Regions from separate parts of the Paenibacillus sp. MDMC362 genome, predicted to be linked through region 3. Evidence: riboswitches for the same ligand, from Rfam matches in the RefSeq annotation. Region 3 holds a riboswitch; each other region holds the start of a gene.
The links. Region 3 has a riboswitch for cyclic di-GMP ahead of DP091_RS28160 (transglutaminase-like domain-containing protein). Riboswitches for the same ligand answer to the same signal wherever they lie in the genome.
Positions count from the first base shown of each region.

Region 1: it holds a riboswitch for cyclic di-GMP, as region 3 does, so the genes downstream of both, DP091_RS21175 (FAD/NAD(P)-binding protein) here and DP091_RS28160 (transglutaminase-like domain-containing protein) in region 3, are expected to answer to the same signal.
Region 2: it holds a riboswitch for cyclic di-GMP, as region 3 does, so the genes downstream of both, DP091_RS11615 (Ig-like domain-containing protein) here and DP091_RS28160 (transglutaminase-like domain-containing protein) in region 3, are expected to answer to the same signal.

Region 1 covers NZ_QLYT01000042.1:1,178-11,940, forward strand. Annotated here, with positions in the region: gene DP091_RS21170 (methyltransferase) at 1-149, opposite strand, end outside; gene DP091_RS21175 (FAD/NAD(P)-binding protein) at 283-1,776, opposite strand; cyclic di-GMP riboswitch class I at 2,059-2,153, opposite strand; gene DP091_RS21180 (methyltransferase) at 2,383-3,420, opposite strand; gene DP091_RS21185 (ABC transporter ATP-binding protein) at 4,353-5,156, opposite strand; gene DP091_RS21190 (ABC transporter ATP-binding protein) at 5,122-5,973, opposite strand; gene opp1C (nickel/cobalt ABC transporter permease) at 5,954-6,856, opposite strand; gene opp1B (nickel/cobalt ABC transporter permease) at 6,853-7,785, opposite strand; gene nikA (nickel ABC transporter substrate-binding protein) at 7,804-9,387, opposite strand; gene DP091_RS21210 (MATE family efflux transporter) at 9,421-10,725, opposite strand.
Region 2 covers NZ_QLYT01000022.1:712-11,474, reverse strand. Annotated here, with positions in the region: gene DP091_RS11630 (Cof-type HAD-IIB family hydrolase) at 1-739, shown strand, start outside; gene DP091_RS11625 (SGNH/GDSL hydrolase family protein) at 754-1,860, shown strand; gene DP091_RS11620 (CehA/McbA family metallohydrolase) at 1,969-7,983, shown strand; cyclic di-GMP riboswitch class I at 8,612-8,699, shown strand; partial or broken gene DP091_RS11615 (Ig-like domain-containing protein) at 8,934-10,763, shown strand, end outside.
Region 3 covers NZ_QLYT01000069.1:53,241-64,003, forward strand. Annotated here, with positions in the region: gene DP091_RS28155 (LPXTG cell wall anchor domain-containing protein) at 1-3,124, opposite strand, end outside; gene DP091_RS28160 (transglutaminase-like domain-containing protein) at 3,412-4,212, opposite strand; cyclic di-GMP riboswitch class I at 4,226-4,314, opposite strand; cyclic di-GMP riboswitch class I at 4,372-4,458, opposite strand; gene DP091_RS28165 (ABC transporter permease) at 4,730-5,683, shown strand; gene DP091_RS28170 (carbohydrate ABC transporter permease) at 5,696-6,625, shown strand; gene DP091_RS28175 (ABC transporter substrate-binding protein) at 6,715-8,211, shown strand; gene DP091_RS28180 (sensor histidine kinase) at 8,351-10,114, shown strand; gene DP091_RS28185 (response regulator transcription factor) at 10,089-10,763, shown strand, end outside.

The DNA of each region.
Region 1 (10,763 bases), on a different contig from region 3:
TTCGGCCCGTCAACCAGATGATCGGCAACTCCGAAGAGAGCAACGGCGCGAAGTGCTGCTGAGTAGGCGTACTCCACCGTCCGTTCCATTAAGAACAGTGCCGCCGCTTCACTTTCAGAAACTGCAACGTCTTTTTCGGTTTCTAGCATTATGAAGACCTCCTATAAGTTAAGTTTTTATTGAGAGACGGTAGATTGTCGTGACACGATTAATTCGTGACCTGCTTCCACATGGATTGCACGATGTAAGTATAGTCAACATTGACCTGGATACTGGACTTGGCTATGCGTATATCGACCTGGGGCTGTGTCGTGCTGTTTTTGTCGCTTTTTGGTGTTCGACAATCGATTGGGCAACATGGGCTGAACGCCGCGCAAGCAAGAATATCCCGTTAAAGATATATAACGCTCCGCTAACGGTGTTACCAAGTGCGTATATTTGTGTCTGTGGTCGGTTGAGGGCATCTATTAGTCTACTGGTTGTGCGCTCAACATTGAGACCGCCAAGGGGATGGGGACTCGCTTGTCCAGTTTTCAGCAATCCCTCTATGAGTGGCAAAGCCAGCGGAGAGGGTCGACTTTCACCGGAAATAGCTGAGAATACTCTATCAAAGCGAATGGTTGAGTTACCTTCTGCAAAAGCTACAAAGTGACCTTGTTCATCCTTTGAAACTGACCGTAGTCCCCGTAGAATGCTTAGCTGGCCTGAATCGGCAAGTCTAAGTATTTGAGCTGCACGATGTTTCGGCATGGGACAACATAGACTGTAAACAATGTGCCGAAAATTGCTGTATAAAAATTTCTTCTCGGCGCAACTTAGAAAGTACCACGCGTCCTCACAAGCAGTTGCTAGTATTTTGATGCAAAGCTGACTTGCAATCCCGCCGTCATCCAAACGTGCCATTTGAAGCCGTAATCGATCGATTCCGTAGCGTTCTGAAAGTACTTCATCGATTATCTCCTGTTTTGATGCTCCAGCGTGATCAAGCTCCCTGTATGTTAGTTTGATAAGATCCCTGATAGATAAGCTTCCTTTTGCAGCAACAATATCCTCAACGCCTTTTACCGTAAAATACTGCAAACTGTACTTGACTGGTGGACGACGTACCGAAGGAAGAAGTCCTCGTCGCGACATGAGTGTAATAGGTCCACGATGATTCTTTGCCATTAATCCAAGCGTAAGATCTACTGCGGACAGCCCAGAACCTATAATTCCTACGCGTTCATCGGCGCCTATGCTACTCAAGGTTTCTTTTAAAGGATAAGGTGTACTAAAAAATTTATCTTGTCCTTGAAGTCCGTAGGGATCTGAGCTGGTTGCACCGCCCATGCATAAGACTACATAGTCAAACTTGTAGTTTCGTGTCGGTGTTTCTACGGCAACACAGTCGCTTAGTGTCACTTTAGTAGCCTGTTCGCGTATATATTCGAAAGTATTCATGCATGCTATCGATTTTTTCGCTGAATCCTGAAAATACTTGCCGATTATTGCACGCGGCGCAAACATGGTGCCTGCAAAGTGTGCATAGCCGTTAGCTTTTAACCAGTCGGCAACGTGCTCCGTGTCCCAATATCGTACTGACATGTCAGAAGTGTATACATTTGTTAAGGCCTCGGGCATATCGGGCGCATAATTAGGGCCGCACCATGGGTTTGGCGATGGGTCAAACACAGTTACGTCCAAATATGCATAAGGATTCAGGAGGTCACGGACACGAATAAGACTTTCCAACATGCATACTGCTGCCGGTCCTCCTCCTACGAGAGCGACGCGAATTGGAGATCACCCCTCAAGGTAGATTTCACCTACTAATCTTTTAAAGATGATGTCGTACCGAACGGAGCCAAACTATCCTGATACCAATTTTCCGGCTATGGCTATTTGGGAAAGTGTTTTATTGAGCATTTAGCTGCTGCGATCCTGTTCCAGTTCCGTTGCTATTAGTTTTTAAAACGTAAACTATAATATATGGCGCGGCATACCCCCTTTACGAGATTAAAGTAGAAACACAAAAATCCCCGTCAAACGTGTTTGAAATAGACGGAGGTTTCCGTCGTATTCGGCAACTGGCTGGCATCGCGATCATGATGATATCCGCTTTAGCCCCTTTAGCTTTGCGTCGCCACCTTTCGGTGGGTTTGCTATTATCGTACGAAGTATGATTTTGTCAAATGATTAAATAACATCAACTTTGGAGTCAGTATAAGCAATATTCCAGTCAAAAAAAATACCCAAAAATGGGTATCTATTATAAGAGACTATGTCCTAAGCAACGCTTCTAAAGGTTTTACCAGAGCCAGCTCGGAAAGGTGTGCTACTAATTTAAGTAAACACACCTTCATGACCGATCCGAGCTACCTTAAAGTGAGCCTGTCCCGAGCCTCAGTCGGCTACTGCTTCGATGATCGAAATGTGGCAGCCGGTATCGATGATGCGATTCAGCCGTAAGCCGGCCCTGGCGAACAATCGGTGGAACTCCTCTTCCGTTCGTTCACGACCTCCCTCGCAAACCCCTATGAGGAGTTGGTCTAATAATTTACCTATATGCGGCGTATTCCCCGGCGGGATGACGGGATCCATCACGAGTACCCGGCCGCCAGGAGCCATCGCCTCTCGGCAGTTACGCAAGATCCGGATGCAATCCTCGTCGTTCCAGTCATGTATGACGTACTTTAGCATGTAGAAGTCCCCGTTATTCGGAACCGACTTGAAGAAGTCCCCTGGAGCGATTTCCCAACGTTTGTCGTCGCCCAACTCCCCGAGCCGGTTCCTGTTCACGACGTGCGGCTGATCGAACAAGATTCCGTACAACGTAGGATTTCTCCGCAAGATCCCCAGCAGCAAGGCGCCTAAATTACCTCCGACATCGACGACGGTTGCGCCATTCGGAAAATCATAATTTCGTACAAGGAACTCGTTCTCTTTATTCGAGAATGAATCATATGCGAAGTGGAAATCGTAACCGTCAGACGACACCCCCCTCTCTTTCCAGTATTCAAAGAAGTTCTTACCATGAATCTTCTTGAAAGTATCTCCACGGACGTTCCGAACAATCTCGCCGATAGAGCCCCACATAACTTCATCGGTGACCCACAGTACACCTGACCGCAGCGACGACGGAGCGTCCGTTCTCAAGTGTTGGGCTGTGTCGGTCAACTCGAACTGTCCGCTCTCGTTCTGACGAAACACCTCTTTGGTAGCGAGTAACCGCAGTACCCGGTAAAGACTCGACTCATCTGCCTCCGTAAGCTGGGCGAGCTCGGCAGCTGTCTTCGGCCCGTCCACCAGATGATCCGCAACGCCAAGGAGAGCTACAGCCCGAAGCGCGGCCGAGTAGACATAATCCAATGACCTCTCCAACAAGAATAGACCTGCAGTTTCACTTTCGGAAAGTTTTGTATCATTTTTGTGCTCAATCATGTTCTTAACAAACCTCCTCGTTAGTAAATAAAGATGCCAATTACTCGCTACACATGGTCATAAAGCATCCGTAAGTAAATTCTGATTTTTATCACCTCCCCTCAGTTTTATGTCGCCACCTTAGAGTCAGTTTTATTTCTTAGTGATTCAATCGAGCATTTTATTGAGTCTTATAGTTATGAGTGCTCACTTAATTATTATTATTATGGATAGAATATAAATTAATAGAAATACCCAATTTTGGGTATTTCTATTAATTTATAACTCATCTATATCTAATGGAAGTGAAAGATGTGTAACTGCGAAACTAGAATTAACGGATAACCCTTGTACATTGCATGCTGGTACCGTCTGATAACCAATATAAGGACTGCTCCATGCTTTTTGCATCAAGGCAAATATTTACCGTTCATAATGCACTTAACGGTAATAGTTAGATACTCATCTAAGGTAATCGGAACATGTTTTTGTCCTCTACGGCAATCGGTACAAGTTCTTTTCATTGGCTCGGGACAAGAACTTGTACCGATAAAATAAAAAGCCTCTAAAATAGCAACTTTCAGTGGGACGTTCTTCTTATCCCTCGACAATAAATCATGAAACATAATTGACACAAAAGCATTCTCTAATGTGTTCCTTGAGCGATCTTCATACCGAGAACACTATGAATAAAGCTTTGTCCTGGAGACCGTGCAAGCATCTGAACATATACACAAAATAAACAAAAGGAAGCTACCCAAAAGGAGCTTCCTTTTTTTGAAATCCACGCAGTCCTTCTAATGCTGGATGTAACGTCAGAAGAATAACCTATCTCAATATTTTGTGAGTCAAGTGTGCTGCAATGAAAGCATCGGGTACATGGTTACTTCTACTTATTTCTTTAGACGCTTAAGGTCAATCCCAGCCCAGATATAGGAAATCGAAACTTTTCATCATGAATTAACATTGTGGCTACTCGTCCGGTTGAATCTCGATTGAAAGGGAAGGATCGAGTTCACCAGTAACTTCACATATTCGCTCTGTGCACACATAAAATGGTTGCAATCAAGCTCCTCAATAATCACCCCATCCCTCAGAAAGGCTAGGCGATTACATATATAGGCTACGGCTTGCAGATCATGCGCTATGAATAAATATGTTAATTGAAACTCCCTCTGGAGCTCCTTTAAAAGGGATAGAATTTGAGATTGCACAGAAACGTCGAGCGAGCTAATGGCTTCATCCAAAACAAGATAGCGCGGCCGCGTGGTCAAGGCACGCGCAATGCATACGCGTTGCAGCTGTCCACCGCTTAGCTCATGCGGATACTTCTTTAGATAGTCAAGGGGCAGCTCTACCCGCTCCATCAGCTCTGCAATGATCGTTTCATGTTCGGCATGAGCGTTTTTGCCGCTTCGTAGCATACAAAGCGGTTCCTCGATAATTCGCCGCAGGGTCCAGTTCGGGTTGACGGAGGTTCGATAATCCTGGAACACGACACTGAATTTTCCTTTGTTTTGCTTAATCCACTTTTTATGAGGCACACCATCTATCCGAATGGTCCCGCCGTCACTGGTTTCTAATCCAAGCAGAATCCGGGATAACGTGCTTTTGCCGCTGCCGCTCTCCCCTACAATGCCCAGACAGTCTCCATCGTTCAGATGAAAGCTGACGCCGGTCAGTACATGCTTTTGGGTGTGATTCCGCAGCCCACGGTCAGCCTTATAGCTTTTCTGGAGATTCTCCACCGTAATCATTCTCTTTGTTCCCCCCGCTATGCAAAGTGTTCATAAAGCTATCTGAAAGCTGCAGGCGCGTGCTAACTAAATATTGGGTGTAGGCATGTTTAGGCTCATTAAAAACATCAGTGACCGAGCCCTGTTCCAACACTTCTCCATCTTTCATGACGATAACGCTGTCGGCCAACCGCTGCACCACTCCCAGGTCATGGGAGATGAGGATCAGTGTGGTACCCGTCATTTCCTTTAAGGACTGAAATTGATTGACGACTTCCAATTGATTAATGGAGTCTAGAGCTGTTGTAGGCTCATCCGCAATAATAATGTCCGGCTTCAGAACAAGAGCAATCGCAATCATACAGCGTTGAAGCATCCCACCGGACAGCTCATGAGGATAACTCTTATAAACGGCAAGCGAATCCGGGAAATTCAATTTTTTCAAACTTTCCAAACTCAATCGCTCAGCTTCTCTTCTGGATACCCCCAATACCTGCATAAAAGTTTGTTTCATCTGGAAGCCCATTTTCTCAATGGGATTGAAAGCCGTCATTGCATCCTGAAGAATCATACTGATTTTTAGACCCCGAATGGACCTCCGCTGTTTTTCGTTGTCCTTCAAAATATTTCGGCCCTCGAAAATAATCTCTCCTTCAGATTGAATCCAGCGGGGATTCACACCCAAAATTTCCCGAACAGTCATCGTCTTTCCACTACCGCTCTCCCCAACAATACCAAGGCAAGAATTTTTTTGCACCGAGAAGGAAGCATCTTTTACAATTCTTCTTTGGGTCTTGAGATCAACAATATTAAGATGCTTAACGGTCAGTATGGTCACTTACCATCTTCCTCCCCTCACCCAAGCGGAATAGCTTGCGTTGTTGCTTCGGGCTTGCCATGTAAGATTTCGAGTTCATGGCCTGCTGCAGACTGTCACCGAGAAAATTTAGCGCGACGATGACAAGCAGAATGGTAATACCGGCAGGTATCATTTGCCAGGGATGGGTGAACAACACATTCTTCGCTTCATTCAGCATCATTCCCCATTCAGGAGCAGGAGGTTGCACGCCCAATCCAAGGAAGGAAAGGGACGAAATACTTAGAATCACCCAGCCCATCTCTAGGGTCGAATGTGTGGTTACTTCACCGGAGATCCCGGGAACAATATGCTTTCTCATAATATAGATTGGAGAAGCCTGATGGACTTGAGCGAACTTTACATAGTTTTTTGATCGATACTGCTGAACGCTGCTATAGATCATCCGTGTATACCAGGCCCACTTGGACAAAATATTCGCAATCACGATATTCATAATCCCGGGTCCCAATATGCCGATAATAGCTAGAATCATCACCTCTGACGGGAAAGACAGCATAGCGTCGCAGAAACGCAAAATGACTTCCCGGACTCTTCCGTTCGAATAGCCGGCTAGAATTCCAAATGCGACCCCGGAAAAAATCGTCACACTCATAGCGAGTAGAGCATAAAAGAACGTGGTGCGTATGCCGAATAAAATCCGTGAATATAAGCATCTTCCCAGATGATCAGTCCCGAGCGGGTACTCTGCGCTTGGCATGGCAAGCTTCATATCCACCTGAAGTAAGGTCGGATCATGCGGAGCAATTAGAGGGGCGAAGATCCCTGCAAGGGAGACCACGCCCAAAAACATCAAGCAAGTGATACCCAGCTTATCCTGTTGAAGACGCTTGAAAAAACTCATTTGGCTTCCCTCCGCAAACGTGGATCTATCATCACGACCACAATATCTACCAATAAATTGCAAACGATAAATAAAACGGCCATCATCAGAATATAAGCCTGGATCACAGGATAATCCGAGTTAAAAATAGCCTTGACGCATAAACGACCTATGCCGGGCCAGGCAAATATATTTTCAACAACAACAGTCCCAGCAATCAGACGCGGAATAGACATGCCGAACGCGGTAAGAGCCGATTGAATCGAATTGGAAAACACTTTCCACATCACAGTGCTCTGTTTGAGTCCGCGCAGCTTGGCATAAAGAATGAAATTTTCTTGCGTATTTTGAATCATATTATTGCGTATCAGTCTGACATAGGTGGATAAAAAGGTTAGTGACAAGGTGACGGCCGGCAAGATAATGGATGAAGGACCATTCTTCCCGCTTGTCGGAAGCCACCCCAGATAAACCGAAAAATACCACATGAGCAGCAAGCCGATCCAGAAGCTTGGCATCGCTGACAGCAAAAAGATGAAGCCCCGCAAAAAACGATCCTGCCATCTATTCTCGAAGATGCTGCAGATTATCCCGATGGAAACGCTGAAAAGGACAATAATTATAAGTGTAGCCCCCGCTAATTCAAGCGTTGGAGGAATCGCTTGACGCATTTCTTCCAATACAGGCTTTTTATTGACGTAGCTGGTACCCAAATTCCCTTGAAAGCTGTCCATAATCCAGTTTTTATATCGGATAAGAAAAGGATCGTCAAGTCCGAGCTCTTCGCGCATGCTCTGGACCAGTTCCTCGGTCGGGGTAATCTGATTTACACGCAGAGCAATCTCTGCCGGATCACTAGTTCTTAAATTAATTAGAATGAACGCCAAGAAGGTAACCAGCAGCAGGAGCGGAACGGTACCTGCTATGCGTTTTATTACATACTGTTTCATAAAGGACTCACTCTCTGCTTACTCAAAATACATGAGCTCAAACGGGATTTCATATTGCGATACATTGAAGGAAACGCCCTTAAGCTGTTCGGCATGAATCGCTTTGACAACGGAATAAGTCAACGGCAGATACACAGCCTCTTCATTCACATAGCTGAATATTTGCTCATATTTCTCCGCCCGCGCAGTTTCGTCCTGCTCAACGAGAACATCGCTGATCGTTTGGTCCAGCCATTTCTTCTTTTCCAGACCTGCCTGAGCCTGATAATCACCATGCGAAGGCACACGCCAGGTTGACACATAGGTTTGTGGATCATAAGGCAAGCCCCAGGATAAAGAGTATTGCAAATCGAATTCACCGGATTTTTGACGGTCGAAATAGGCTTGCTTTTCTTCACCCAACAGTTCAAGCTCAACGCCAATCGCTTTGAGATCATTTTGCATCGATTCCCCAATCGTTTTCTCCTGCGCATTATCAGAATTATAGGACAGCATCAGGTTAAGCCTTTTCCCATCCTTATAACGGTAGCCATCGTCTGATTTTGCCCACCCTGCTTGATCCAGCAAAGCTTCGGCCTTCTGGGTGTCATAGGAACGAACCTTAAGCTCAATGTTGGCGTACGGAGTGGATTTAGACATCAGGACATCCGCAATTTGCTCCGTGTCGTTGAGAATGCCGGTCGCGATCGTTTGTTTGTTAATGGCATATTGCAATGCCTCGCGAACCAGTTTGTCAGAAGTTGCTTCTCGCTTGCTGTTCAGCAATATCGAGCGCGAACCGGATGGCGGACTGATCTTCGTTACATACTTGCCCTCGTCTTGCAGGGAGGAGAAGGCATTAGCATCTAGCATGTCGCCGTCCGCGCCAAATATGAGATCAATCTCGCCGTTCTGCAGAGCAAGTAGAATCGTCTGGTGATCCGGCATGACCTTCCAACGAACATGCTGAATCTTCGGTTTATCTCCCCAATAGTTCTCATTGACACTAAACAACGCGTATTGATTGTCTTTATGCTCGGCCAATATATAGGGTCCCGTGCCTGCATAACCATTGACGCCATTCGCTGTTGTTCCGTCGATGAAACATTTAGGGGAGATCATTCGGAAAGGACGCGTAAGCCCCAACTCCTCCAACGTCGGATAATATGGTGTTTTTAGTGTCAAGGAAAACGTATATTCATCGACAACTTTAGTTGAATCAATAACCTGCACCAGATTCAGCCAGGCATTCTTCTCATAGTTGGCTACGACGACATCAATATTTTTCTTGACGGCCTCCGCATTGAACGGTTCACCATCGCTGAATTTGATGTTTTTTCTTAAATGGAACGTATAGGTCAAACCATCCTCCGAGATCTCCCATTTCTCAGCAAGCTTGGGTTTAACGCCCTCCGGTGTATTCATGACCAGAGATTCAAAAACCATATTTTGTGCAGCGAGTTCGCCACCCGTCAGATGCGGATTAATATCGCGAATATCTTTGGTGCTGGCAAACACTAGTTCGTTCTTGTCCACTGCCGCAGGGTTATTCTTGCTAGCCTGGCTGCAGCCTGTTAATACAATCAGTAACGTAAACATAGCAAGTAAAAGTTTCTTTTTCATGAATCCTCCTGAATATAATTGTAGTAGATGTAATTAAGATGAGTATATCGACCGCTGTACTCTCCCGGTGTACATGGAGGTACAAACAGTACGCATCAAATGAAAGATAACGAAAGACAGCCATATGCCGTGACTACCCCACGACAACCCTGCTATCCAGTTAACGGGAATGTAGATGAGCAGCGATATAAAGATGCCGTTGCGAATGGCCCAAGCCTGTGTTACCCCTGAAAATATGCCTTCCAGTTGCAACCCCCATACACCGGCTATACTGTATAGCGCGATCCAAAACATATGTTCCCGCACGGCCAACTGTACCTGTAGGTCGCCCGTAAACCATGACACAAAGTCTAACGGATCAACGATGAGCACAAGCCCCATCAACACGGCAAAGAGCGCTCCCCAGACTGCTGATAATTTCAACGCAGTCCGATAACCATTGATATTTCCTTCACCTGCAGCCTGTCCAGCAACAATGCTGGAGGCATTAGCCAAGCCACTGAACACATAGGCTAGCAAATAATGGAGCTGCAGCAATATGGCGTTGGCTGCCAATACTGTTTCATCCATTCGAGCCGCTTGAACCATAAACAAGCTGGTCATCACCAATAAGCAAATCGTACGTAGGAAAAGGTCGCGATTCACAATCACCATTTTTTTAATATGGCAAAGATCAAACAGTTCTCTTATCTGGAGATGAACTAGTGCGAATTGCTTGCTGTATCGAATGATCACGAAGCCAATTGCTACGCTGATTATTTCAGACACCAAGGTGGCAACTGCAATACCAGCAACTCCCCAGTCCAACTGCACGGCTAACCATATTCCAAGGAGCATATTTAGCACATTTGCGAACAATTGAGAAACCAAGGTCAATTTAACCTTCGACACCCCAATCAGCCAACCCGTAATGGTATAATTCAGAAGCGCGAAGGGAGCTCCCCAAATTCGTATGTCAAAATAGATTCCAGCTTGCTGGAGCACTGCATCGCTGCCCCCAATGAGGTGCATGGCAGCCAGCAAAATGGGCTTTTGTGCCGTGATGAACACCACGCCTAACAAAATCGCGATCAGCAGAGGTCTGATGAAGGCATATGCAAGCTGCTCGTCGTGCTTGGCTCCAGCCGCTTGAGCCGTAAACCCCGTGGTACTTACTCTTAAAAAACCGAATAACCAATACAGGTTGTTAAATATTAATGTTCCCACAGCTACTCCACCAATATAGGACGGATCCCCCAAACGACCTGCAACGGCTGTATCAACCGCTCCCAGCATGGGGACGGACAGACCGGTTATAATGAGAGGAATGGAGAGCTTAAGGTACTGCCTGTGTGTCATTTTAGCTCCTTTATATGTAATTATTACGAAATTGAACA
Region 2 (10,763 bases), on a different contig from region 3:
GGCGAAATATAAGCTGATTGCGTTGGATCTGGACGGGACTCTTCTGACGGATGAAAAGTGCATTACGGAAGAGACCAAAAAGTGGCTTCAATATGCCGTTGATCAGGGCGTTAAAGTGATGTTCTCCACCGGAAGAGGCCTGCAAACCGCACAGGGCTTCTGGGATGAGCTGGGGCTTGATTCCCCGATGGTGCTGCTCAATGGCGCGGAAATTTGGGAGGGGCCGGGGAAGCTTAAGAAGCGAGTCTTCCTCCCGCGGGATACGGTCCGCCTTATGCACGCCATTGCTGCCGAACGGGCCGAGTGGTACTGGGGCTACAGCGTGGAGAGCTTGACGGGCGACAAGGATTGGACGGCTGAGATGTTCGAGAGGGATTGGATGAAATTCGGAATCGGCAGCCATGATCAACAGAAGCTCGCGGAAATTAAGGAGGAGCTGCTCCGTTGGGGGACGCTCGAAGTTACCCGTTCGGCCCTTACGAATATGGAGATATCAGCTAAAGGAACTACCAAGGAAAGTGGAGTGCGTGAGGTTTGCCAGATGCTGGGCTTCTCGATGTCCGATGTCATTGCGATGGGAGACAGCGATAATGACGCGAAGCTATTGAAGGCGGCAGGTCTCGGTGTGGCGATGGCCAACGGTGAAGAGCATATCAAATCGATAGCGGACGTTATGACGGCTACCAACAACGAAGACGGCGTTGCTCAGGCGATTCAGAAATATGTATTCCAAATGTGAGGGAGTAGAAATAGATGACCGTTCAATCGAAAGAGATAAACTTAGATCAACTGGGCGGAACGATATACCCGAAGGCAACCAATGGCGAACAGCTGAGATGGCATTCTCCGCTTGAAGCGCCCTTTCACATCGCGGGCTTCCCTTGGCTTGCGCAGGATGGGATATACAGACGCCTGCCCTTGGCTTCAGGGACTGTCTTGCCGCCTGCGGTTGATACGCTTGCTTATTGTACGGCAGGTGGGCAAATTCGCTTTCGCACCAATTCTTCAAGGCTGGTTATAAGGGTGCGTCTTGCCGGACCGGCGAATATGTATCATATGCCGCCTACAGGGCAGTGCGGGGTTGACTGCTATCTTGGAGAGCCGGGAGAACAGAGCTTTATCACCACGGCTAGATTCAAACCTACGGAAAGTGAATATGAATCCCAGCTTTATCAGTGGGATACACAAAAAGATGTGGCCGTCACCTTAAACTTGCCGCTCTACCAAGGGGTAGAAGAGATATGGATCGGTGTAGATCAGGATGCCGCCATAAGCGATGCACCTGCCTATGCAAGCAGTAAACCCGTCATTATATATGGAACTTCGATTACGCAAGGGGGATGCGCCTCTCGGCCGGGTATGGCTTATTCTAATATTCTCAGCCGTATGATTCCGGTGGAGTTCGTAAATCTTGGCTTCTCGGGGAATGGAAAGGGCGAGCCGGAGCTAGCGCATATCATGTCGGAAATCGATGAACCGGCGCTATTCATTCTTGATTATGAAGGGAATACGGGCGAGGCCGGGAACATCGCGCGAACGCTGCCTGCGTTTATCCAAATCCTGAGAGAACGGCATCCCGAAGTTCCTATATTAGTAGTCTCAAGGATTAGCACTGCCGAAGATCAGTTCTATATGGAGAGGAGGGAGCTTCATGATCGCCGCAGGCTGATCCAGATCGAGAATGTGGAACAGAGGCGGACAGAAGGAGACCGTAATATCCATTTCGTTGACGGCTTGAAGCTGCTGGGCAATGATTTCGTCAATGATTGTACGGTAGATGGAACACATCCAACGGACCTCGGATTTTTGCGCATGGCACAGTCGCTTGCACCTATCATTAAGCCATTGCTGCAGCTGTAATGAACAAGATAGATGGTATGAACAGCCTTCGGACTGCACTTTTTGGTTAGGGGCTGCTTGTTTATCCACCTGTAACACCATTTAAGCCGAAAAAGGAGAGGATTTTGATTGAAGTCTAATAGAAGAAGTCTGCCTTTTATTGTGATGGCTTGTTTCATTGCGGGGGTTGTTAATCTTTGTTACGGCATTAATGTATCCGCGTCTTCAGATAAAGAAGAAGGTGTTTCTCAAAAACATAGAGCTAAGTACTTAGGAGCTTCACTGTTCAAAGGTCACATGCACAGCCATACATCTCTCAGTGATGGGATATTGTTGCCTAATGATGCCTACCAGTTTGTGAAAGCTAATACAGACTTTGATTTTTTTGCAGTGACTGAACACGACGTAACCTATGACATCAGTACGGGCAGTGATTTTATTACGAATGTTCAAGACTCTTATTCAGAAGAATACAAGCTGCTGCATGAGCAATCCGATGCTCACAATCGCGATAACGAATTTATTACGCTGCCAGGTACGGAAGTGACCTGGTATGATGAATCGGGTCATATCAACCTATTTAATGCCCCATGGTTTGCAAGAACACATGGAGTAGGCGCGGATGGCACTTGGGGCTGGAGCGACATCAAATATGATTTGCCAACCTTTTACGCAAGACTTGCCCAAGATCCTCATGCAATTGCTCAGTTTAATCATCCACGTTTGTCAGGTAATTGGAGTTTCAATGAATTCAAACATTATAACCGAGACGTTGACAGAAACCTTAATATGATCGAATACAAATCCTCAAATGATTTTGCAGTCTATACCAAGGCATTAGATCAAGGCTGGCATGTTTCTCCTGTGTTTGGCGGAGACGAGCACAAAGGAAATTGGGGAATGGTTCAGCCCCATGTGACCGGTATGTGGGGAGATAACCTTACAAGAGAAGGTCTTTACGAGGCGATGCGAAACCACCGCACCTATGTATCATTTGATCGGAACCTAGAAATGGCGGTTTCAGCCAAAGGTCAGATGATGGGGGCGATCCTTCCGGCCAAAACAAAAGAAATTGAACTTAAAGTAAGGATAAATGACCCTGATGCTAATGATATTTTGGATAAAGTCGTGATTTATAAAAACAGCGGTGAAATTCTCAAGGCGTATCGTAATATTGCCAGTCATAAATTTGAAAAGGAAGTAACCTTAGCAACTAAAGATGGGGATTATTTCATCGCTAGAGCTTTTCAGGCTGACGGTGAAGAAGCTATAAGTGCTCCAATTTGGATTGGTGATGAAACGAGGGGCACGGTGCACGCGCCTGAAATTACGGTTCACGGGCAATATCCGGACACCATTAAGCTCGGGGACCAAGTAGAAGTGCTGGGCGCTTCGGCAACAGATAATCGCGGTCAATCCTTATCGGTTGAAGCCATCGTTTTAAACGATAAGGGAGAGGTAGCCGTAGCAAATCAGCATTTCAAGATCGATATGTATGGAGAGTATTTCATTAAGTATGTAGCAACCGACGCTCAAGGAAATACGCGTGTTGAACTTATCCGATTGCTTGTTGATCAACAAAATCTGGATGCTGATAAAGTTTTAAATGAATTCCAACCCATGGTTAATGTAGGTGAAAACGAACATGAAGTAGGAATAAACTTGGTGACCGATAAGGCATTAGAAACAGCGTATGTTCAATATAAACCGGAGTCGGCGGCGACGTGGGACCATGCGGAAGTGGTACAAGCGGGAGTCTCTTATTTTCAAGCGGCCTATGGTGATACGTATGACAAGAGTAACTATCGCGTGCTTGCAGCTCATGAAGCGAATTTAACAGATCTCGACTTAGGGACTACGTATGACTATCGGTATGGAATGTCACCGACTGGACCTTGGAGCAGCAGTTATAGCTTTAGGACCGCGCCAGCTTCAGAGGAAGCCGTTATGTATGTGATGGGGGATCTTGGAGTTCCGGATCGAAATCCGGAAAGCTTACAGCTCTTTAAAAATATGCTGGACGTTCTGCAGGAGAAAAATTCAAACGGACAGACGGTGATTCAAGTCGGAGACTTGGTCGAGAACGGCGGCAATATGTATGCTTGGGATGATGTGTTTAACCATATTTACAACCATGATATGGGGCTGGTTTCCGCTCACATTGTCGGGGACCGTGAACGTGCGACAGAGCGGAAGCTCGTGCCGTTCTCCGGGTTTTTCAACCTGCCGAAGAACGGTGAAGGCAGTTACCGGGAAACGAATTATTCGTTTGATTATGGCGATATGCACATTGCTGTTCTGAATTCTGTGCTGGATTTTGACAAGCAGCTGTCATGGCTGGAGCAAGATTTGCGGGCAACCGACAAGAAGTGGAAAATCGTTATGGGGCATTATCCTTATTATGGCGGTCAATCCGGCGATGAGACCGGTATGGACATGATGAGAGTGAAATTGTCTCAAGCATTTGAACGGCTTGGCGTTAGTTTGTATATTGGCGGTCATGATCATGTGTATAAACGGACAACCATACGAGACGGTGTAAAAGATATATCGGAAGAAGCGATGAATTTAGGCACAACTTTTGTGACCGTTGGTTCATCAGGTCCAACGTTCTATGATAACAAGTCATTTGACTGGGATCATATCGTGTATGATGAGAATAAGCAGACGGGTGTTATTTTAGAATCAAACGATCAATCGCTCACCTTGAAAGCTTACAACAGCGACGGTGTTGAGGTTGATTCATTAACGATTAAACAACCCGCTAATTACTTGGAATTAACGAGCGCAATTGTGGAAAATAACGTCTTGAAGGGCGTTGGGGTCTTGAATTACCCGAGCTCGCTTGAACGTGTCACCGTGATCGGGGAAAAGCGGGATCATACAGGTGAACAGCTGTTGGAAACGGTTATTCAAGAAGCAACGCTGGAACATCTCGGACGAGAACAAATCATCTTATTTGATAACCCTCTTGCATTTGGCGATGAACATACGATCGTCGTAAGATTGGTTAATAATCCAATCGATCAAGAGCCGTTAACGGACCCGTTCATAGCTAAAGAAGGAATGCTGGGCGATGGTTCGGAAGGCAACCCCTATCAAATCAAAAGTGCCAATGGACTTTATAAAATGCATGAATTCCCGGACAAACATTTCATTTTAGATCGGGACATTGATGGGAATGGCGTTTTTATCGAGGCAATTGGCGCGAATGGCACTCCATTTACGGGTACGTTTGATGGGCAAGGGCATACGATTACAGATGTTATGATCTCTTCAGGCGGCGCAGGCCTCTTTGCCATTAATGAAGGGACGATTCGAAATGTAGGAATCATCCATGCAGACATTGATGTTCGCCGGAGCAATGTTGGGATCCTGGTTGATCAGAATGACGGAATTGTGGAGAATGTCTACACTACCGGATCTATTCGAGGCAATTCCACAGTTGGCGGTCTTGTGGGCTACTCAAACGGTATCGTTAGAAACAGTTATTCAACAGCTACAGTAAATGCAAGGGGCAAGCAAGCCGGCGGCCTGATCGGGATTACGAATCGGGGAAGTATAACCGAACAGGTCTATGCCATGGGAGCCGTAATAGCAGAAGAATCCAATGCCGGCGGCATCAGCGGATACGGTTATAACAATACGGTCATTCAAAATAGTATGGCATTAAATCCATCGATTGTTACAGGTACGGCATCGAATCGAATTGTCGGCAGAGTGTTAGCTGGGGAGACGGCAACTTTAGTCAATAATTACGCCGATGAAAATATGTTTGTTAGCAGTGAGAGCGTCACGGTTCCCGATCCAAACAATGAAAAAGGACAGGGGGGCGGTGCAGAAGCATTCACGAAGCCAGCTTTTTTCATGGAGACCCTCGGTTGGGATTTTGATTCGGTCTGGATCTGGAATGAAGATGCCAAGCGTCCATTACTGCAAAGGAATTTGGAACAAATTAACGAAGATCATATTCCAAAGCCGAAGCTGGATCGGAATGAAGACGGGTACTACATCATCCGTTCGATTCAAGAATTAAAGACGATTTCCGAATTTCCAAATGAAAATTATATATTGGAAAACGATCTTGATTTTGAAGGGCAGCTATTTGAACCCTTATTCAAGGGGACGCCTTTCCTTGGCATTTTTGATGGAAATCATAAATCCTTAGACAATTTCAAATCACAAAATGGCGGCTTATTTCATCTCAATGGCGGAACGATTAAAAACATTGCCATGATTAATGCAAGCGTCACTGGCGGGAGTAATATAGGCATACTCGTTAACACGAACAACGGGACGGTAGAGAATAGTTATGTCACGGGCTCCATCCAAGGCTCCAGCACCGTGGGCGGCCTAGCGGGCTATTCCAATGGCATCGTGCGAAACAGCTATTCTACGGCAGATGTAACGGCTCAGTTGAACCAGGCTGGCGGCTTGATCGGAATTACAAACGCAGGCAGTTTAACGGAGAACGTGTATGCATCTGGAGCCGTTCAGGCGCTTAGAAGCAACGCAGGCGGAGTGACTGGCTACGGCTATAATGATACGGTTGTTAAAAACGTTATTGCTCTCAATCCTTCAGTCGTGACGCCGACGATGGCGAACCGTGTGGTGGGACGGGTTCTTGCCGGGCATACCGCAACGCTTGAGAATAATTATGCGTTTGATGGCATGATGGTGGATGTAGAAGGCGAAAGTATTGCCGCCGCTGACAACAGAAAAGGTTTAGGGTTATCCCAGCAACAGGTTGAAAATTCCAATACGTATATCCATATATTGAAATGGGATTTTGAGTCGGTTTGGATGTGGAATGATGCTTTAAAACGCCCGGTATTGAGCGGTGATCCGGAAGAGGCAAGCGAGCCTGTCGTGCCTTTGGAAAGAAATGAAACGGGTTATTACAAAATCAAGTCCATTGCTGATTTGAACGTTATGGAAAAATTCCCGGCGGAAAAGTATATGTTGGACCATGATCTGGATTACTCTGGACAACCGGCTGAGTCGCTTTTTAAAGTGGTTTCGTTCACCGGTGTTTTGGATGGCGACGGGAAGAAAATAGTTAATTTTCATTCTTCGAGCGGCGGCTTATTCCATCTCAATGGCGGAGTGATTAAAAATATAGCCATGACCGATGCCAGCGTCACTGGCGGAAGCAGAATAGGCATACTCGTCAATACGAACAATGGCGAGGTAGAGAATAGTTTCTCAACAGGCTCCATTACGGGCTCCAGCACAGTCGGCGGTCTAGTAGGTTATTCTAATGGTATCGTAAGAAACAGCTATTCAACCGCGGATGTAACCGCTCAGGTAAGTCAGGCCGGCGGCCTAATCGGAATTACGAACTCGGGCAGCCTAACAGAAAACGTGTATGCGTCTGGAACCGTTCGGGCGATGACGAGCAATGCGGGCGGAGTGACTGGATACGGATACAATGATACAGTCGTCAGAAATGCCATTGCCCTGAGCCCTTCGGTTACGGCGCCAACGATGGCGAACCGGGTGATGGGACGAGTTCTTGCGGGGCACACCGCTACGCTCGAAAATAATTATGCATTTGACGGCATGAATGTGGATAAAGAAGGTGTCGCTGAAGGAGCATTGACAAACCTTAAAGGATTAGGCCTATCTGAAATTGAAATAGAGACTCCATCCACCTATACAGGCAGGCTAGGGTGGGACTTTAACGCGATTTGGAGATGGGACGATATTGCTAAACGACCTGTTTTACAATCGGTATCAGAAGGTAATGAAGAAGAGCCGGTTAGCCTGATTGAGCTTGAGCTCGAAGGAATGTCTACACTGGTCGTTGGCGAGAGTGATCAAACGGTGACTACCGCAGTGTACAGCGATGGAAGCCGTGAAAAGGTGGAGGCAAACGTCATCTATACAAGCAGTGATCCAACTATAGCGGAGATCAGCGCTAGCGGTGTAGTAACGGCGAAGTCGGAAGGAACCGTACTCATCACGGCAGAGTATGATGGCTTGACTTCATCCTATGAGCTAACCTTGACTCAGAAGCAAAGCGATATGGAGGGGGTCAACCAAGGCATGGATGAGGAAGTCACGTATCAGTTCACTTCTTCAGCCTTAGTCGGAATGGGGGAGTGGTGGCTCGGGGCCACCTTCCTGCCTTTATGGCGGTGAAGCCATGAGACTCCTTAAGCGGAACGACATTTATTATGCCGGGAAAGGTAAATAAAAGACCTGATTAAAGGAATCCCAGGTATTGGGCAGTTAAATGAAATGAGTCCGGTAATTATACTGGGCTCATTTCTTTATATGTCCGCAAGTGATTTATATTGGTCGATAAACCTTGCCGGTCCGGTTCCAACTTCGTATTTCTTAGCTGATAGGCCTCGTTAAGCTGAACAATATCATAAGTGACGGCGAAAAAATTCCGTATTTATGGTGTTGAATGAGAACCATGCCATAAGTAAAGAAAAGTTTTTCGGTCGCTTATAATATGAAGCGCAGGATCAAATCAGCAGATGACATTTACTCAGAAATTTTATGAATAGTGGGCCTTTTTATACCACAGAAAAGGGTCAATCTACTGGCATTACAGCTTCATTTTGTTAGTATCCATCAAGTCGCTGGCGTGTAAAGTTTTTGTATAGAAGTGAATAGTACAATTCGAAAGGGTAGAGAACCCTACTATATTAGACATAATTTGATAAAATACAACAAACATAAGACCTGAGTACCTTGTATTTTTATGAAAAAAGAATCAAAATTTAAGTAGTTTTGTTACCAAGTATTACATATAAAGCTCGTACGATAAGAGCAAACCTGTTGAAAAGCGGGGACGCAAAGCTATAGGGGCTAATGGTGCTATTGACCTATGCCAGCCAGTTGCCGAATACGATGGAAACCTCCGTCTATTGGCATTTGCTTTTTGGATGGAGGTTTTTAGTTATTCTATTGAAGGAGTCGAGTGCTGTGAAATAGCCGTAAGTCTAACGGTTTTTTTGAGTCGAATACTACAGCTCGTATGACCCTGACATAGCAGTTGAAAAAGTAGTGAAAAAGAGGTGAAAATGGGCCGTCACTACGGTGAAAATGGAAAACTTCACACAAGAAAGGAATGGGTCTAAATGCTAAGCAACAACATTAATTTGCGGAAAATTGGAGTTATGTTTCTGATTTTTACCCTTGTCTTCACGGGCCTTGGGGTAAGCTCAGGAATGCCAGTCAGCTATGCTGCTTCTTCGGAAGTTTTTGTATCCAGCGGTGGCGATGATACCAATGGTGATGGGACTGTAGGTAAACCTTATGCTACATTGAGTAAGGCTTATAGTCAGATTAGCGACGGGGGAACAGGAACGATCTATCTTCTGGACAATATCACACAAACAACTAAAAACGGAGAGGCACTAAAGCTTAATTTAGACAAGCGTGTTACGATAACTACAGCCCCTGGAGTAAATACTGTTACGATTAAGCGTGGCGAGCCAAGCGGTACTAATGCTCTTGATACGCATTTTGATTTAACTAAAGGCGAGCTAACATTAAAAAATATTATCATTGATAGTAACTTCAATAATCAGAAGATCAATGGAAGAATAGTTAATGTCTTTGGAGGTTCACAACTGATTATTGAAGAAGGGGCAGTTTTACGTGGAAGTAATTCAGGATTTAGTGGAAGCGTAATTCATGTCGACAACACAGGTTCGGTTGTAGTAATGAAAGGCGGAGAAATTCGAGGGAATAATTCCACAGGTGCGGCGGTCTTGGTTGATAATGGGTCACAATTTATTATGACCGGGGGCCTAATCACGGACAATATTGGTGGAGGAGTTTCATTCCGCAGCACTCCTGGTGGTATGCTCTTACTGTCGGGTGATGCACGTATCACGGGGAATACCAATAGTTCGGGCAAAGCGTTAAACGTTAATATGGCAAACTATAAAAATCTTATTCTAGACGGTGTGTTTACTGGTGAAGCAGGTATTACCACGCAGAGTATACTACCAGGAACGCAGTTTGGACAAGCAACAGATGCCGGTCTGGGCAGTGTCGAAAATTTGATTGCCGACTCTGGCTCAATTCTTGCAAGTTATGATGCTAATAAGAATTTGGTATGGCGAGCATTCAAGAATGACTTGAGCAAACCGAGTGCCGACGGCGAGGTAATGGGGAAAAAGCCGACGCTGACCGGGGTAACAGAACCTTTGGCGAAGGTAACGATCAAGATCGTTAGTGAAGCAGACCAGTCTATCGTTGTTTCTAAAGAGGTAACCGCTGACGGGAACGGGGACTGGGTGCTCCCAGTTGATATGGTCCTGAGCACAGGTGCGTATACAATCAGTGTTACAGCTAATAAAAATAAAACACAGTCGGGGACTGTGACTAGACAATTTGAAGTTTCATCCGATGTTTATGTATCTAGCGGCGGCAGTGACACCACAGGTGATGGAACTCGGAACAATCCTTACGCTACATTGTACAAAGGCTATCAGGAGGTAGTCGATGGTGGAACGATATATGTCATGGACAATATCGCTTTGTCGGTTACGGCCGATAAAAAATACCTTCATCTTGACCAAAACAAGAGTGTTACGATTTCTACAGACCCCAATGCAGTAGATACCGCTGTGATTCAGCGCGGCTCGGGAAAGGATGCGGCAAGCGGTGAGTCAGGAGATATAGATACACCTATTCGTCTTGAGAAGGGCCAGCTTACATTAGAAAATATTATTATTGATGCCAAGCTTGGGGAAGATTTCTACAGAGGAAGAATAATAAATGTCTATAATGATTCAAAACTGATCATTGAAGAAGGCGCTATTTTGCGTAACAGTTCTTCCTCATTTGGAGGAACCGCAATCTATCTCAAAGGTACTGCCCCTCAAAAAGCGGTTATAGAAATGAGGGGTGGAGAAATCACAGGTAATAAGCATTCGACTTCAGAACACAGTGCGGTC
Region 3 (10,763 bases):
TTTCAGGATCTGTTGGATCTGTCGGATCTGTCGGATCTGTCGGATCCGTCGGTTCGCCAGGAATTACAGGCTCTTCCTTGCGGTTCGTAACGATCATTTTCTTAACGTTGTCTTGATTCTTGATGCTGAAATCAATCGTTACGTCCCACTTCGCCTGCTCGATCTTATATCCTTCTGGAGCGGCCAGTTCCTCCAAAACATAGTCGTCGTACAGCAGCTTTGTAAACAGGATCTTGCCTTCATCATCCGTGGTTTTAACGATCGGCGTCCGTTTGCCTGCCTTATCATAGAGCGCAAACTTGGCTCCTGCCAGCGGCTTCGTCTGATCGTCCTGATCCACCTTCGTTACTTCCAGGCTGCCCGTTACGCCGCCTCCGGAGCCTGAACCCGAGGAAGTACGGACAATAACCTCTTCCGTCGTTTCCCGAATCTCCGTCTTCAGCTGATCTCCTTCGAGAGCCACCTTATTCTGTACAGCCTCTTTATCTTCAGCAATAATGAACGACTGATATTCCAAAATATAAGCCGTCGAGATGTCATTTGTGAATTTCAACTCGAATGTCTCTTTATCACCATCAAGCCTATGGATGGTTAAGGTATAATCCTTCCCTTTAGTCAGCTCTTGGGCTTTTTCCGCTTTTCCGTTTGCATTGATCTTGGTCGCATACAAGCGGAAGGAATCCTCGATCAAGATCTGGTTCGGACTTGGATTATCGATAATTTTTGCGTTGGAAATATGCGACTGACCTTCATTGATGCGAATTTCCCAGTCGATTTTGTTTCCGTTCTGGGAGCCGCTCTTCTTCACATATTCGCCGCCGTGAGGAATCGTTACGCTGGCGTTCCATGTCGCTTTTTTAGCGCTGCCATCCAGCAGTACGGCGGTATTATCGATTTTGTTGACAATCAATGTGTCTTCCAGCGATGTTTTGAATTCAATCCAGTATGCCGATGAGATCGGGCTGGTAAACCGAACGGACAGCTGGTTTCCGTTAGCTTCTGATGGTTCAGTCACTGCATATTGTTCAGCTGGAACTAGCGAGCCCTTCTGAGCGCCATTCCGTCCCCCGGTCAACTCCATCTCGTATACCTTGACCGAATTCGGCACAAGCTTCTGCTGGTGCTTCAGAGCATCGGTTACGATCGCTTCGTTAAGCGAATCGAGATTATAATTCATCTTGATATTCCACGTCACTTCTTTGTCGACAGGATTGTAGCTGCCGCCTTTACCGCCGTTATTTTTCGTATAATCGTCAGCGGAGAAGCTAGCATCCCGCTCAATTGGCCCTCTGCTCTTGCCTTCTTCGACCCATGTCATCGAGGCTCTGTTCAAAAAGTCCCGTTTGCGATCCTTCAGCCAGCCGATGTTAAACTTCGTTTCATATTCAATCGTATAAGTGGCGTCAATCTTGGAGAATTCGATGACAAACCCGCTGCGTACATCATCGATCACGATTTTATAATCGCCCTCTGGAACGACTTTCCCGTCCGCTTTTACAGTCACTGAATCCGGAACGAGTTCGAGTCCGCCTTGCGGGAACGTATCCGTGATGACTACCTTCTCCATGCTGTATTTGGTGCCGTCCGGCTTTTTATCGCCATTGACCGTAATTTTCCACTTCGCGGTTTTTGTGTCAAAATTGACGTTCGAGGATCCTTTTACCAGGGCACGGCTTCCGTAGCCCGGAGCCGTTACTTCCTTGAATGCTTCGCCCGATACAACTCTGTTCTTGACCTCCTGACCTTCGGAGCTCAAGCGGTCAACCGGCATCGTCTGATAAACGATCGTATAAGGCGAATCGATATCCTGCTTGAATTGAAGCTCGAATCCGTTCGTGCCTTTCGCTACAGCGTTATAATCCTCTTCTGAAACCAGGTCTTTGGCATTCGTCGAATTCCCGTTATACACCTTCAGCGAATCGGCAACCCAGGTATGATTCTCACTAAATTCATCCGTAATTACGGCTTGAGCGCTCGGAATCTTCTTTTCGTTGAAATTGTATTTCACCGTCCAAGTAATGACTCCGGTATCCTTATCCTGGCGATACGACTTATTCAAGAATTGGCCGCGATCTACCGTTACGGTCGCCGTCGACTCCACATTTTCCATCCCTTCGCCTGACAGGACGGCGGTATTCTCAAACCGTGACTGTTGACCGATAAGCTTCGTCGAAAAGCGAATTTCGTAAGCTTTGCTGATTGTTTCATCCTGGAATGCAAGCTCCAGCTTGCCGCCACCGCCTGTTTGAACGGTGTACTTGCCGGCATCCAGCCGTTCGCCAAGAACCGCCGAGCCGTCACCGTTAACCTGCAGATTGTATACCTCAATGGAATCCCCGATGAGCTCCAAGCCTTCAGGCATTTCATCGGTGATGACCGCGTGCTTGATCTTATTGAGCGACTTGTTAATCTGTACCGTCCAATCGATCCGGTCTTTGCCAATCGCTTTTCCTTGCTTCTCGATCAGCTTTCCGCCTTGCGGCTTCAGATTCACGACGACGGTCTGAACCCCACCCTTTATCGGAAATGCAATAATGATTTCAGTGCTTCCTTTAAGAACTTCCTTCTTAAATTCTGTGCGAATTTCCAGCTTGCCGCTGATGTTGGAATGATTCTCCACGTAATCGTTGAAGGTCATCACAACTTTCCCGTTCCGATCAACCGTAAATCGGCCAACTTCGCCTTGACCGGCAAGGAGCGGTGCGTCAATGTCCGTAAAAATCTCAAACTGCATCGGCAGCTCGAAAGTGAATGTATCCCCCTTCTTGTAGCCGTGTCCGTTCGGTAGCTCCCATTCGTAGCTGAGATTAACCGCTGCACCGATGTCCAGGCTGCTGTCCGGATTATACACCGCATCAACCACGGTACCGTTCACATCGGTTAATACGACTTTGGTGAGTATTCCTTCCATGTCGACTGCTGGTGCTGGCGTGTTATATACGTCATCCGTGACTGTCTTTGGCTCGCTAACTTCTAATTCCTGCACGCCAGTCTCTGATTCCTGCACAGTAATGGCTGATGGCTGCTCGCTACCCGCCGCATTCGCCGTCCAAGCAAATGTGCCCAATAGGGTTTGAAACAGAAGCAGCAGCGCCACAACAACTCCACTTACTTTTTTCTTCATAATCTCTCCCTCAATCTTATCATTACCCTCGTAATATTCGGTTCCGATCTTACTTTTTCGTGCGCTGATTCGTCCCATGCTTCTATCAAAATGCATGCCAATAATGGACTTCACGAGCCATCATCTTCAGGACCTGTTACGGGCGCACGATTCATTGGTGTCTGTATTTTCCTTCAGAACCCAGCGGGCTTCCTGCATTATATCGGCCAAAACTATACAATTTCTATACAACCGAAATAAGCCTTGGACATAATCGTCCAAAGCTTAGTTTTATTGCTACGCATTAATTAGTAGTATTTGGTTGCTGAATAGCTGGAGGCATCTTTAATCATTTTGTATCCGGCCCCTTTGCTTTTCCAGCTTGCATCGACGGTTGTGTCAATGGTTACCCACTGCCCGTTCAAATATACTTCATTCCAGGCGTGGTAGACATCGACGTATTCCGAGGTTCCCATGACAAGCTTTGCCGGAATATCGAGGCTTCGGAGCATGGAAGCGAACAGGGAGGCGTAATCGTAGCACATTCCCTTTTGTCCAGCGATCGTGCGGTTGCTATCGGGAAGGTAATCCGTCAGCTTGCTGGATGCCAGAGCGTTGTCGTACCGAACCGTCCCGACGATATATTCGTAGACAGCCTGTACTTTTTCCTTGTCGGAGTGAGCAGTGCGGGTTAGCTTTTTCGCAAGCTGAGCAGCCTTGCCCTCTTCGCTCCAATCGACATTTTGTACAGAGTTCAAAAATACTTGGCTGCCGTTCGTCAGTTGAAGTTTAACTGCCGCTTCCTGTACGATCTTGTATTTGCTGCCGCTGACTTGTTCGAGCACGGAAATCTTGTAGTTCCCGTTGCCCATCTGCAGTGGAAAAACTTCCTGCTGCTTCGCCCTCGAAAGCCCATATGTATATTGATCCTGACCTTTTCCGATCATGAGCTTCGTTTTGGTGCCTGCTTTCACGTCATACCGAATGACGATTGCCCCACGATCCAGTTCCTCCAAGCCCAGCCAATCTTCAGATGGTGCAGCTTGTACAACCGGAGCCCATATCAGTAACGCAAAAAGTCCAATTATCGCGAACATTGCGTTGCGCATGCTGTAACTCCCCTTCGGTGGCCAGGCTGCCATTTGACATTTCGTCAAGAAGGCCCTGTAGCTTTGCGTCCTAGTCTTTCGACAAGTTTGCCATTATCGTATTAGAGTTTCACAGGATTCAGTGGATGTTTGTCCAAAAAAACAAAAAAAGCGTCTTCGTTCGGTAGCTGGCTGTCATTGACGTTTCGTCAAGAAGACCCTGTAGCTTTGCGTCCTTGCCTTTCGACAAGTTTGCCGTTATCGTGAGTAGCTTTTGTGAATACATCATATCAAATATATCCATTTCTATCAATAAAAAAATTAAAATTTGTAATATTGTTATAGGTCCCACAGAGCTGTCTAATCCGAACGTTTGGCTCTTGTTAATTAATCGACCAATAGAGCAATAAATCTTTTGAATCTAACGTTTGTTGACTATAGTATCAAGTTTGTTATCTGGAAGCATCGAATCTTCCTCTTATACAATAAATCTAACAAGTGCACGACAAGCGAGACAACACCGTAAGGAGTGACAAACATGAGCTCACAAGCCGAACCTAAAAAACGAAAGCGCTTACGAATACGCTGGCACAAGCAGGATACGGAACTAACCCTCTTGGCGCTGCCGACCACGATTTGGTACATCCTGTTTAGTTTCTTACCGATGTTCGGGATCATTATCGCCTTTAAAAATTTCAGAATTAGCGGCGGCTTTTTGAGCAATGTGTTTAACAGTCCATGGGTAGGCTTCAAAAACTTCGAATTCTTGTTCAAATCGAATGACGCCTGGATCATTATTCGCAACACCATTGGATACAACATTGTGTTTATCGTCCTGGGGATTGTTCTGCCCGTTCTATTCGCGATTATGATCGGACTCCTCCACAGCCGTAAAGCAAGCAAGGTCTATCAGACGATGATGTTCCTCCCCTATTTCCTATCCTGGGTGGTCGTATCTGCGGTAGGCTGGGCTTTCTTAAGCTTCGACAAAGGAATTGTCAATCAAATGCTCGTCAGTATGGGCAGCGACCCGATTAACTGGTATATGGAGCCGAAATATTGGCCATTCTTCTTGATTCTCTTAAATGTCTGGAAGGGCCTGGGCTATGGTATGGTCATTTATTTGGCAACCATCACGAGCATCGACAGCACCTATTATGAAGCAGCTGTTATTGATGGCGCTTCGATTTGGCAGCAGACAAGATTCATTACATTGCCCATGCTCAAGCTGGTGATCGTCATGATGTTCATCCTGGCCGTAGGGCGCATATTTTACACCGATTTCGGTTTGTTCTATCAGGTCACGCGAGACTCCAATTCGCTGTTCAACGTGGCGACCACCATTGATGTCATGGTGTATAAACAATTGAAAACCGCCACCGTAGGGATGGCATCCGCAGCCGCATTCGTACAGTCTGTTCTGGGATGCGCTACGATTCTGATCGCTAACTGGATTGTTCGTCGAATCGATCCGGATAGCGCGATGATGTAAGGAGGCAAGACGATGACACCAAAAACCACTTACGAGACGGGCCTTGAGAAGTTTAACCGTACAAATAAAGCCGTCAACCTGTTCTTCAACCTGGTATTTATTATTTTGGCGCTGCTCTGCGTCATACCTGTAATCGTTGTTCTGTCCATCTCCTTCTCCAGTGAGGAGTCCATCCGAGAGACCGGATATCATCTGCTGCCGGTTGCTTTGTCGGCCGAGGCTTACGTTTACATCATCAAGCAGGGAACGATGATTCTGCGGGCCCTCGGTGTATCGGCCCTCGTTACCGTGGTCGGTACCGTGCTCGGGGTGCTGCTAACCGCCTCCATGGGTTACGTTCTCTCTCGCCCAAACTACAAGCTGAGGGGCTTTCTGACTTGGGTGGTATTCATCCCGATGGTATTCAACGGCGGCTTGGTGTCCAGCTACTTCATTAACACGAATTTACTGGGACTGAAAGACAGCATTTGGGCGCTTATTCTCCCGCTCGCCGTTTCATCGTTCAACGTCATCATATGTAAAACCTTTTTCAAAAGCACGATTCCCGACGGGCTGATCGAATCAGCCGAAATCGACGGCGCGAGCCAGCTGCGAATCTTCTTCTCGATCATCATGCCGATCTCGCTGCCGGTCATCGCCACCATCGGATTGTTTCTCTGCTTTGCTTACTGGAATGACTGGTTTCAATCCATGCTGTATATCGACAACCAGAACCTGTATTCCCTGCAAGCGCTGCTCAACAGCTTAATGAGCAATGTCGATGCACTCGCCAAGAATGCAGCGAGTATGGGCGTTAGCTACGCCATGCTCGTCGCAACGATGCCGAAGGAATCCGCCCGCATGGCGGTCGCCATTCTCATCGTGCTGCCTGTAGCATTCGCCTACCCTTTCTTCCAGAAGTATTTTATTTCCGGATTGACGGTCGGCGCCGTGAAGGGCTAATGACGAAATAAACCAAGACAAGCTTGGTTTATGATAAATATCCGCTGAACAACACTCAGGTAATTTAACTTCAAAAAGGGGGAAATGAAATGAAAAGAGCATTAAAGTTCATCTCTACGCTGTGCGTGCTGACGCTTATGTTGACCGCTTTGGCAGCCTGCGGCGGCTCGAAGCCTGCTTCCACAACAGACGGATCCCAAGCGACGCCGGACACATCCAAAGACTCCGAAACGACAAGCAAGGATATTCCGACGCTAACCTGGTGGACCATCGGCGGCCAAGTACCGAACAATTTCAGCAAGGCGGTCGATGCCATGAATGCCTATACGGCCGAGAAGATTGGCGTGAAGGTCGACATCAAGGTAGCCAGCTGGGGCGAATGGGACACCAAAATGAACACCATCGTGAATACCGGCGAGCCCTTCGACATCATGTTCACGAACAGCGGTAAATACAGCAAGCAAGTGACAATGGGCGCGTTTGCCGATATTACGGATCTGGTTCAGAGCGAAACGCCGGACTTGTACAAATTGATTCCCGAAAAGGTATGGGAAGGCACCAAGATCGGCGGCAAATATTATTCCGTTCCGACATACAAGGATTCCGCGCTGACGCAGTACTGGGTATTCGATGACAAGTATGTGCAAAAGTACAATATCGACATCAACAATATCAAAACATTGCAGGATCTGGATAAGCCGCTTCGTGACATGAAGGCCGGCGAAGGCAAAAGCTTCTATCCGCTGCCAATGACGCAAGGCGAAGGCTTGAACGGTTTCTTTAACGAATATGACGATTTAACGCTGGGCTTCCCTCCCATCGGCGTAAAAGCGGACGATGCATCGCGCACGGTCGTCTCCGTTCTCGAGCAGCCGGATATCATGGCAAATCTGAAGCTCCTGCATCAGTGGTATCAGGATGGCATCATCAACCCGGACGCTCCGACGAAGACGGAGAACGACAAAGGCAGACCGTTCTTTGCAGCCCAGGCATTCCCGGGAGCCGAGGTCAGCTGGCAAATCAATGACGCCATTGAAAAGTATAATATGGTACAGCATTATGGACCGATCTATACCACCAGCACGATCCAAGGCTCGCTAAACGCGATTTCAGCGAATTCCAAGTATAAGAAGGAAGCATTGAAATACCTTGAATTAGTGAATACCGATCCTAAACTTCGCAATATGCTGGCATTCGGCGAGTTAGGCGTCGACTACAACAATGTCGATGGCGAAAAGGTGATTGAGCGTACATCCGATACTTGGCCGCTGGCTGCCTACACGCAAGGCACATTCTTCAATTTGGCGGTGACCCAGGGCGCCCCTGAAGATCAATGGGAGCAGGTTAAAAAGCTGAACGATGCAGCGACCTCTTCCACCGTTCTGGGCTTTGCGCTGGACATCACCGATCTTCAGACCGAAGTGGCGAACTGCCAAGCCGTATGGGATAAATACAAATATGAGCTGATCACGGGCGCATCCGATCCGGAAACCATGGTGCCGAAGATTACGGCTGAATTAAAGTCAGCCGGCATGGACACGATTATGCAAGCTGCCCAAGAGCAAATCAACAATTACTTCAAGTAAGATTACAATCAGGCGCATCCCTTAATGAGGCTCTCTTAAGGGGTGCTTTTTCCTTAGATCTATGAAGCTGGGCGCTAATCGTGTTAAATTGAGATATGGCAACATCTGTTTCAACGACCTGCTGCAATCGAGGTGTCGTATGGGCTCTTTTTTGCAAATCAAAATTTATCGTCACAAGTTTATTGCCTATGTCATCTTCGTCGTGGTCATCGGACTTACGCTGGGTACGCTGACCTGTGCCATGCTGCTGAATCAATGGGTTGGCAATGCCCGCATCGAGGCGGCCAATGCCTTCTCGCGCGTAGAGAATGAGCTGCAGTATGATGCCGATCGCATCGAGGCTTACATGCAGCGAATGTATTCCAATCCCGCTCTGATGGATGATGCTCGCAGCTTTTTAAGCAGCAGCGCTGAGGGTTACTTAACCCGCAGGCTGCAGAACAGCCAATTCTCACAGCCGCTGGTTTCTTTTCCGGAGGATGTGAAGACCTATCTGTACAGCTGGGCGCAGGGCGAAATCACGCAGATAAGCACGCATACCGACAAGTATGGCAATGTCGTCCGTTTTAATGATAACGGAATTGCAAGCTTTACCTTCGGGCTTCCGAATACGGATGAAACTTTTCGCGATACCTTGATGAAGGGGTTCGTATACCGCAAGAAACTGTCGAATCCAACGTCAGGTTCCCAGGAATTCGGTGAGCTGCGCTTCTTGGTCAGCAGCGAGCAGATCTTTAAATCCGTTCAAAGCTTCCGATTGGGTAATGCCGCTGCAGTCAGCCCCTCCGGTGAAATATATCTGATCGGTAACGAACAGGACCGGGACCTGGAGGAGTTATCCCGACTAGCCGCGGCGAAAGAACGCAGTCACGGCATTATTTCGAAAGGCGTTTTGAAGCATATCTTTTATGTCTCCTTTCCATCCACCAAGTTTAATTTCAAATTCGTCAGCATCATCGATTTATCTATGCTCATCCGTCAGCATGCCGGGATGCTGATCACCATCTTTATGATCATATTGACGGCCATGATCAGCGTGCTTCTGCTCATTGCATACAATATGCGGGATGATGCCCTCTTCCTGCGCCGCATCATTCAATCGATTGGACGTGTGAAGATGGCCAATTTCACGCCTAACCGCCCTGCCCGTTACCGTCGAAATGAATACGGCATGATCGCCCGGGAATTGGACGATATGATTCAGCAGCTGGATAAGCATATCCGCAACGAATATCTGTTAAAGATCAAACAGCAGGAAACTGAAATGAAAGCGCTTCAACATCAAATTAACCCCCATTTTTTATACAATACGTTGGAGGTGATCCGCTCCACTGCTCTTGTCAATCAAGACAGGGACACCGCTGATGCCATTGCAACGCTGGGGACGCTCTATCGTGATATCGTCAAAAAGGAAAATATCATTTCGATTGCGAGCGAACTGGAATTGCTGCAGAAGTACTTGGAGATTATGGAGTTTAAGTATCCCGAGCGTTTTTATTATCAAGTGAATGTAGAGCCGGCGCTGCTGCATATCCCTACCGTGAAATTCTGGATGCAGCCTTTGGCTGAGAATTTTTTTATCCACGGTTTTAACGCGAATCATGAGTTTAATTTGTATGTCGTTAATGGCTATGAAGCCGAAGATGGTTACGTACTGGAATTCGTGGACAATGGGCGCGGTATTCCTCCGGAGCGTTTACGTACCGTTCGAAGCACAATGTCTAATCATGATGAACCTTCTTCCCATAGTATCGGACTGCGCAACGTATATACGCGCCTTCACTTTTTCTACGGGAGCGGCTTTTCGATCGAGATTGCGAATAATGAGGAAGCTGGAGTCAACATATCCGTGCGGATTTCAAAAGAGGTGATTGAACATGTACAAACTGATGATTGTGGATGACGAACCTCAGATTTTGGAGGGAATGAAGCGAATTCTGGATTGGAAGCAATACGGATTTGGCCGGATCGAGACCTGCGAATCCACGGACGAAGCCATGTCCAAGGTGGTCGACCTGCTGCCGGATGTCGCCATATTCGATGTTTGCATTGGCAAGGAGCTTGGATATGAAGCGATCCGCAGGCTGAACGAATTTCAAATTCCTACGAAATATATCATTATGAGCGGCTATAGTGAATTTACATATGCCCAGGAAGCCATTCGGTGTGGCGTCAAAGACTATCTGCTCAAGCCTGTGGAACGCACCAAGCTGCAGCAGGTGATCGAGAAGATCATCGTCGAGGATCTGGGCGGTTCGATAGGTAACAGGAACGGCGAAAGCTTGAACAAGGACCCGGTATTAGGTGTAAGCCACGACAGCTTATCCAAGCTGGTCAACCGCATCCTGCTGATGATCAGGACAGAGTATGCTCAGAATATCACGTTGAAATCCGTAGCGGAGCGTTTCCAGATGAACAGCACCTACCTTGGACAATTGTTTCTTAAAGAAACCAACATGAAGTTTTCCGAATACCTCATGGCTTACCGAATGCTTCTTGCGCAAGAACGAATTCAATCAACAGATGAGAAGATTTCCTACATCGCCTTTTCC